DNA from 2 places in the Flavihumibacter rivuli genome. Region 2 is predicted to be linked to the other one. Evidence: riboswitches for the same ligand, from Rfam matches in the RefSeq annotation. Region 2 holds a riboswitch; the other holds the start of a gene.
The links. Region 2 has a riboswitch for S-adenosylmethionine ahead of KJS94_RS16370 (SusC/RagA family TonB-linked outer membrane protein). Riboswitches for the same ligand answer to the same signal wherever they lie in the genome.
Positions count from the first base shown of each region.

Region 1: linked by a shared signal. The riboswitch ahead of KJS94_RS00080 (trans-sulfuration enzyme family protein) and the one ahead of KJS94_RS16370 (SusC/RagA family TonB-linked outer membrane protein) in region 2 are both predicted to bind S-adenosylmethionine.

Region 1 is NZ_CP092334.1:15,434-19,863, reverse strand. Features, by position in the region: gene uvrA (excinuclease ABC subunit UvrA) at 1-1,416, opposite strand, end outside; gene KJS94_RS00085 (YiaD family glycine zipper/OmpA-like lipoprotein) at 1,560-2,234, shown strand; SAM riboswitch class I at 2,323-2,433, shown strand; gene KJS94_RS00080 (trans-sulfuration enzyme family protein) at 2,579-3,751, shown strand; gene KJS94_RS00075 (homoserine dehydrogenase) at 3,781-4,430, shown strand, end outside.
Region 2 is NZ_CP092334.1:3,861,430-3,865,859, reverse strand. Features, by position in the region: gene KJS94_RS16375 (TonB-dependent receptor) at 1-952, opposite strand, end outside; SAM riboswitch class I at 1,868-1,970, shown strand; gene KJS94_RS16370 (SusC/RagA family TonB-linked outer membrane protein) at 2,280-4,430, shown strand, end outside.

The sequences.
Region 1 (4,430 bases), 450 kb from region 2:
CTTACTGATCACATTCTGGCGATCGGACAGCCGCTTTTCGATTCCAGTGAACCAGGTCATCAACTGATCGAGGTTCAACTCGCTCAACTCAGAAATATTTCGCCCATCTATCCTGAACCACAAGCTCTCCTTTCTCAACCTCGCCCCATTACAGGTGGAACAGGTGGTCAATTCCATAAAGCCTTCCGCCCATTCGCGTATGGCCTCGGAAGTGCTGCTGCCGGCAAACCACCTTCTCAGTTGGGGGATCACTCCTTCAAATTCTTCCGCATATACCCTTGCACCGGAATCGAACTCGTCAAAATCGATGATCTCTTCGTTATTGCCTGCTTCATTTCCATAGAGAATTACATTCAACGCAGCAGTCGACAATTCCTTGACCGGCTTCTTCAAATCGATTTTATACTTTTTGGCAACCTGCTGCACTTGCCGGAACACATATGCATCCCTTTCTTCACCCAAAGGAGCAATGGCACCTTCCTTGATACTTAGCGACCAATCAGGTATCACCTGTTCCATGCTTACCTGGTACACTGTGCCAAGGCCCTTACAGGTTGGGCAGGCACCATAGGGAGAGTTAAAGGAGAAGCTATTGGGCGAAGGCTCTTCATAACTGATGCCCGTATCCTCACACATCAACTGCTTACTGTATTGTACCACCTTATCCGTATCCTGTAGATGCAGGAACATCAGGTCCTTCCCTACCTGCAGGGACTTTTGCACACTCTGGCTTAACCTGAGGCGCATGTCTTCCGAAACAGCCATCCTGTCCACCACTACTTCAATATCGTGGATCTTGTATCGGTCCACCTGCATCTTTGGTACCAGGTCCTTGATCTCACCATCCACACGTACCTTCAGGTATCCTTTCTTGCGGACATCTTCAAACAATTCGCGGTAATGGCCCTTACGTCCCCTTATCAAAGGGGCCAGGATACTTATCTTTTTCCCTTTGTATTTATGGTAGATATTCTCTACGATCTCTTCCTCACTGAACTTGGTCATCTTCTTACCGGTATTGTAGCTATAGGCTTCCCCTGCCCTTGCAAAAAGCAGCCGGAGGAAATCATATACTTCGGTAATGGTACCAACAGTTGAACGGGGGTTCTTATTTGTCGTCTTTTGTTCAATGGAAATAACAGGGGACAGCCCGGTGATCTTGTCTACATCAGGCCGTTCCATATCACCGATGAATTGCCGGGCATAGGCACTAAAACTCTCCATGTACCGACGCTGGCCTTCGTTATATATGGTATCGAAAGCAAGGGAGGATTTACCGCTGCCACTTACGCCCGTAAATACCACTAATTTATTCTTGGGAATATGGATATCAATATTCTTCAGGTTGTGTTCACGCGCACCAAAAACATTGATGCTTTCTTCGCTTAGTTCCTGATCTTTGGGTCTTCTTTTCATAATTGCCGTTCAAAGATAAAACAAGCCCGTCCGCCTTTGGTTGAAAATGATGCCGGGATAGTAGATTTTGACGGCATTATTGAATTAAATATTTTTGTAATGTCTATTGAATTCTATTACCATTAATCAATAAATCCTTAGAAATGAAAAGTATCAGCAGACCCGTATTTGGATTGGCAGCAGCGGCATTGTTACTGGCCGGATGTGAATCGATGAATAAAACACAGAAAGGAGCCGCAGTAGGAACCGCGGGCGGTGCAGCAGTCGGTCTAGCTATTGGTTCCCTTTTCGGTAAAGCCGGCCTGGGCGCCCTGATTGGTGCAGCCGTTGGGGGAACTGCCGGAACCCTGATCGGCAAGAAGATGGACCAACAGGCAAAAGAGATTGAGCAAACCATTCCCGGCGCAAAAGTGGAAAGGCATGAAGAGGGGATAGAAGTGGAATTCAACAACGCCATCCTTTTTGGCTTTGATAAATCAGCACTCTCTAAAGAAGCCAAGGACGAGTTGAACAAACTGGCCACTATTTTGGTGAAATACCCGGACACGAATATTGAAGTGCAGGGCCATACCGACTCCAAAGGAGACTCTGCCTATAACATGAAATTATCGGCAAGAAGGGCCCAGGCCGTGGTAGACCAGTTGAAGACGCAGAATGTAGCCCCGGAAAGGTTAAAGCTGGTGGCACACGGGGAAAACCTGCCCAAATACCCCAATGATACAGAAGAAAATATGGCCAAGAACCGGAGGGTAGAATTCCTGATCTATGCCAACGAAAAAATGAAGGCCGAGGCCAAGAAAGAAGCCGGGGAACAATAGCCATAGCGGTTTGGCTAACAACAGTTAGGAAAAAAAATTAGCTCATTTAATTCCCTGCTGTTATCTTTGCACCAGTTCTTTAACGCATCGCTTATCAAGAAAGGCTGAGGGAAATGGCCCGATGACGCCTTGACAACCTGTTTCTTACCATGGTAAGAAGTAAGGTGCCAAATCCATCCCCTAAAGGGGAAGATAAGTCTGATGAATAGCTTCTGAATATCAAAAATTTTCATAGAGCTCTTCTGATGATTTATCGGAAGAGCTTTTTTTATGCCCTTCCGATCCTGATCCTTGGTAAGTGGTGTCGCTGACAACCTGTTTTTCAACGAACAAAACTGTTTAACATGCAAGCGACAACACAACTCTTACACAGCATCCCAGTTGATGCACAAACCGGCGCCATTGCAGTGCCCATTTACCAGACCAGCACTTTTGTGCAGGAAGCCCCAGGCGTGAACAAGGGGTATGATTACAGCAGGACAAACAACCCCACCAGGGCAACCCTTGAACAGATCGTTGCCGAACTGGAAAATGGCGCAACCGGCGCGGCATTCTCCAGCGGGCTGGCAGCCATTGATGCAGTGATCAAGCTATTGGAAAGCGGTGATCACATCATTGCGGTTGACGATATCTATGGTGGTGCTTTCCGCTTATTTGACAAGGTGTACAAAAAGTTCGGGATCAGTGTTTCATATGTGGATACCAGTGATCTCGATGCCATTGCAGCTGCAATACAGGATTCCACCCGTCTTATTTGGCTGGAAACCCCAACCAACCCCACCCTGAAGATCAGCGACATCAAGGCTATAGCCGCACTGGCAAAGGAAAATAACATCCTGCTTTGCGTGGACAATACTTTTGCTTCCCCGGCCTTACAAAAACCGCTCGACCTGGGTGCGGACATCGTCGTGCATAGCGGAACCAAATACATTGGCGGGCATTCGGATGTGATAGCAGGACTGGTGGTCACCAAAACAAAGGAACTGGGCAGCCAGGTCAAGTTCTACCAGAATGCCTGTGGCGCAGTCCTTTCCCCTTTCGACAGCTTCCTGCTGATCAGGGGATTGGAGACCTTACACCTCCGCATCAAACAACATTGCAGGAATGCAGCGTCAATTGCCGGTTTCCTTGCGCAACACCCGCTGGTTGACAAAGTTTATTACCCCGGTTTATCCAGCCATCCGAATCATGCAACCGCAAAGGCACAGCAGGAAGACTTTGGCGGTGTGGTTTCCTTTTCATTGAAGACAGATACTATTGAAGCCGCGACGGCCTTTGTTACTGCCACCCGTTTCTTCCACCTGGCAGAAAGTCTTGGCGGAGTGAAAAGCCTGGTAAGCCATCCGGCCAGCATGACCCATAAATCCATCGATGAATGGAGAAGGAAAGCAGCCGGGGTGTCCGACAGCCTGATCCGACTCAGTGTTGGTCTGGAAGACGCCAGCGACCTGATCAGCGACATCGATACCGCACTAGCTCTTGTGGCCGCAACCCATTCCTCATCAGTAACCATTTAAGATCGTTTAACCACCACAACAAAGCAACAATGAGCCATCACAAACAATTAACCATCGGATTATTCGGATTTGGCGTAGTAGGCGAAGGATTGTACAAGGTCCTGCAACAAACACCCTCGCTGAATGCCTCCATCAAAAAGATATGCATCAAGAATCCCGGCAAGAAAAGGAATGCACCGGATGCCTTATTCACTACTGATAAGGACGAATTGCTGAATGACGAAAGCATCAATGTGATCGTTGAAGTAATCAATGAAGCAGATGCCGCATTCGAGATCGCCACTACCGCCCTTCGCAACGGAAAATCAGTTGTCAGCGCCAGCAAGAAAATGATTGCCGAGCACCTGCCTGAACTACTTGCCCTGCAACAGGAAACCGAACAAAGCTTTTTGTATGAAGCAGCGGCCTGCGCCTCCATTCCCGTGATCAGGAACCTTGAAGAATACTACGATAATGACCTCTTGCATGGCATCAAGGCCATCATCAATGGCTCAACCAATTTCATCCTCACCAAAATGTTTGAGGACAAACTGGACTTCCAACAGGCACTCCTGCTGGCCCAACAACTCGGATTCGCCGAGTCGGATCCCACATTGGATGTAGAAGGATATGACGCCATCAACAAATGGACCTTCCTGCTCACCCACGCCTACGGCATCATAGAACACCCGGACAACCT
Region 2 (4,430 bases):
GGCGGTAGGTCTTGCCCTGGGTGATATAGTTACCGGTGAAATTGATGAAACCACCGTTCTTACCGATACCCACACCATAATTCAGGTTGGCACTGAAAGTACTACCGTCAACCTTGTTGCCATATACATACTGGCCGAGTTCGGGCTTGAAGGCAGGGTTGAACTCCTTATCATAGTAGCCGGACCAGCCGATATTCGCATCCAGCTTGCCCACACTCTTCTTCAGGACCAGGTTGATCACCCCGGCGATCGCGTCTGAACCGTACTGGGCAGAAGCACCATCGCGCAGGATCTCCACCTTCTCAATGGCGCCAACTGGAAGGGCACTGAGGTCGGTTCCGGAAGCACCACGACCACGGGTACCGAATACTGCAACAAAGGAGGTCTGGTGGCGGCGCTTGCCATTCACCAGCACCAGGGTTTGGTCGGGACCCAGACCGCGCAGGGTAGCCAGGTCGATATGGTCGGCACCATCGCTACCACTTTGTTTGTTATAGTTGAAGGAAGGAGCAGAATAGTTGATGATAGAGGTCAGGTCCATCCTGGCAGTCGGCAGGGCTACCTGTCCAACATTCACCACATCCACCGGCACAGGGGTCTCGATCTTCACGCGGCCGGCTCGACGCGTACCCACCAATACCACCCCGCTGAGGTCGGTCACGGCAGATTCCATGGTGACGCTGATATCGGTGCTTTCCCCAACGGTAACGGAGGCAGGCTGGTAGCCTACCATGGTGATCTCGAGCACATCGCCTTTAGCGGCCTGGACGGAGAACTGGCCGGCTTCGTTGGTAGTGGTACCGGCCTTGGTGGCTTTCACCCTCACGGAGGCACCGGAGAGCGGATTACCGGTCTTGTCGGTGATCTTTCCTGTGATGGCTGTTCGTTGGGCATACAATAGGGTACAGCCCAACATGCCCAGCAAGAGCATAAACAGTTTTGCGGATCTCATATTGGTTAGTTTGGTTTTCCCTAATATAAGGAATTATTGGTTTGTGTAGATTGGGGAGAGGGATGAGGGAGGAAGATGTGGAAATGTGATCTTCTTTACCCCAGCAGGGTCTCCTTCCCGTCTACCCAGCAGGGTCTCCTTCCCGTCTACCCAGCAGGGTCTCCCGAAGGGGACCCTGCTGAATAACAGGATGAGGACATCGGGGTCCTCTACGAGAGACCCCGCTGAGGTTAAAAGAATTGCATCGCTACCATCAACGGCGCAGATTACGTATACCCGCCCCCGTTGTGTCTTATGACCAACGGGTAGTTGGAAGAAGGAAAACCTCTCCTCAGCAGGGTCTCCCCCCACCTCTCCCCAGCAGGGTCTCCCAAAGGGGACCCTGATGAATAGCAGTAGAAGGTACATCGGGGTCCTCTACGAGAGACCCCGCTGAGGTTAAAAGAATTGCATCGCTACCATCAACGGCGCAGATTACGTATACCCGCCCCTGTTGTGTCTTATGACCAACGGGTAGTTGGAAGAAGGAAACCCTCTCCCCAGCAGGGTCTCCCGAAGGGGACCCTGATGAATAGCGGTAGGAGGCACATCGGGGTCCTCTACGAGAGACCCCGCTGAGGTTAAAAGAATTGCATCGCTACCATCAACAGCGCAGATTACGTATACCCGCCCCCGTTGTGTCTTATGACCAACGGGTAGTTGGAAGATGAGATTAGCTGTTGGATGCATAAATCATTTCGTCTTTTGTACATCGGGGTCCTCTTCGACCGCGCCCGCTGAGGTTAAGAGGTTAAAAAGGTCTCCCCCCACAGGCGCACAAAACCCCCTCACTGCAAAAATCCTACTAAATCTACCGCAAAATATTAGTCTACTATTTTGGTAGAATAATATTTGCCTCCTAATTTTGCCTTGCATTGCTTATCAAGAATGGCTGAGGGACATGGCCCGATGAAGCCTTGGCAACCGTCTCGCAAAAAGACAAGGTGCCAAATCCATCCCCCGTGGGGAGAGATAGGCCAGGTATCTTATACTTAGTGCAGAACTAAGCTTGTCTGGTGCTGATAAGTGATTACATGTTTAATCACCATTAAAATGAAAGAAATGGAACAGACCCTCTCAAACAACCGCTTCCCCAACGCTATTTGTCTATCACAGCTTCCCTGCTGCTGTTGTTGTAGGTAAGGAACTTCTCCCACTAAACAGTTCGTTTCCACGCCTGCCCTGATCGCTTAGCGGACTCAGGGACGGCCCTTGCTACGCCTATGCCCAACTCCCGATGGGCATGGGAAGGGACCCTTATTATCCAAACGCAAACAAACCCGTAATTATGCATATATCTACAAAACTGGCTGGCAGTTTACTATTCCTGCTACTGTCGGCATCCATCTATGCCCAACAAAAGATCATCAAGGGCACGGTCAGAACGAAAGAGAACCAACAATTACTCAACGGTGTAACCATTCGCACCAAGAACGGCGTATCCTCTTCCGTAACACAAGGGAACGGCGGCTTCGAGATCAGCGCCCACCCCAATGACACATTGATACTGACGCATGTCGGATTCAAGCCTTTAGAAATCCCTGTAAGTGCACTGAACGAGAACAGCCTGGTCGACCTCGAAAGGGGTGAAAGCTCTCTCAATGAAGTGGTCGTAACTGCACTTGGCATTTCCCGGAAGAGAAAGTCCGTAGGCTATGCCGTTCAGGAACTCAAGTCAAAAGATTTCGCTGAAGCGCGGGAACCCAATATTGTCAGTGCCCTTGAAGGCAAATTAGCGGGCGTACGCATTACCAATAGCCAGGGCGATATGGGATCATCCAGGATCATCATCAGGGGAGAGACCTCCATCGCAGGCAACAACCAGCCATTATTCATCCTAAATGGTGTTCCGGTTGACAATTCGCAATTGGGCGTAGGCGGTTCCAGGGATTACGCCAATGCCATCGCTGATATCAACCCTGATGATATTGAAAGCATCAGCGTGCTAAAAGGACCTAATGCAGCTGCACTTTATGGCTCACGCGCAGCAGCGGGTGTCATCCTCATCAAGACAAAATCAGGGAAATCAAAAAAAGGGATTGGCATAACCTTCAATACCGGCTTTTCAATTGAACAATTGCTCACACTCCCCTCCTACCAAAATACCTTTGGCCAGGGATCTGACGGCAAATTCAGCTATGTCGATGGAAGAGGCGGCGGCATCAACGATGGGGTAGACGAAAGCTGGGGGCCGAGAATGGACGGCAGGCTGATTCCCCAGTTCTATTCCAACGGGGAGCCGGTGCCCTTTGTCCCCCACCCGAATAATGTAAAGGATTTTTTCCGCAATGGCTACATCCTGAATAACGGGATATCCATTGCCGATGCAACAGAAAAAGTGGATTACCGAATCTCCTTTAACAATTTCAAACAGGAAGGCGTGGTGCCCAATTCCAGCCAGGGCCGCAATACGGTAAGCTTGAATACCACCTTACGCTTAACACCCAAACTCAGTTTCATTGCCGACGCCAACTACTACCAGAACAGGGCCGATAACCTTCCCGGTGCAGGTGGCAGAAGGGCGACCAGTACAATGTTGCAATTCACCTGGTTTGGAAGGCAGGTAGATATCAATCGTCTCAAAAACTACCGGAATCCGGACGGAAGCACCTTCAACTGGAACAACAGCTATTACAGCAACCCTTTCTTCATTGCCTATGAGAACACAGTAGAGCAAAGAAGGAACCGGTTCATAGGTAAGGCTGGCTTCAATTATAAGATCATTGAAGGCCTTCAATTGAACTTCTTCACCGGCACCGACTATTACAATGACCGCAGGAAACTAAAAGTGGCGTATGGCACCAATGGTACACCATTTGGTTCCTACCAGGAAGACGGCTATACGGTTAATGAAACCAATACAGAAGCCACCCTTAATTACAAAAAATCATTGCCCAAGGACCTGAGCATTGACTTGGTGGCAGGCGGAAACATCCGTTCCAAGTTCTATGAAGAAAACATCCAGCAAGCGCCGAGGCTGGCTGTAGCAGGATTGTATTCCCTTGCCAATTCAAGGGATCCATTGATCTCTTCCAACTATTACAGTAAGCTGCTGGTATACAGTTTGTTTGGGGCAGCCCAGATCGGTTATAAGGATTTCGCCTTTCTTAACCTGACCGCCAGGAACGATTGGTCAAGTACCCTTCCCACCCAAAACCGTTCTTACTTCTACCCATCCATCAACGGTAGCCTGATATTAACCGAAGCATTTAATATCAAAAGCGATTGGTTAAGTTATGCCAAACTCAGGGCGGGATGGTCCAAGGTAGGTAAGGACGCAGATCCCTACCAGCTGCGCAACACCTTCCTGTTCTCAGCACCATTCGGCTCCTATCCCCAGTTAACAGCTTCCGGTATAGACCTCAATCAGAACCTCAAACCGGAGACCACAACCTCTGAAGAATTGGGCGCTGAACTGGCCTTTATTGACAACAAGGTC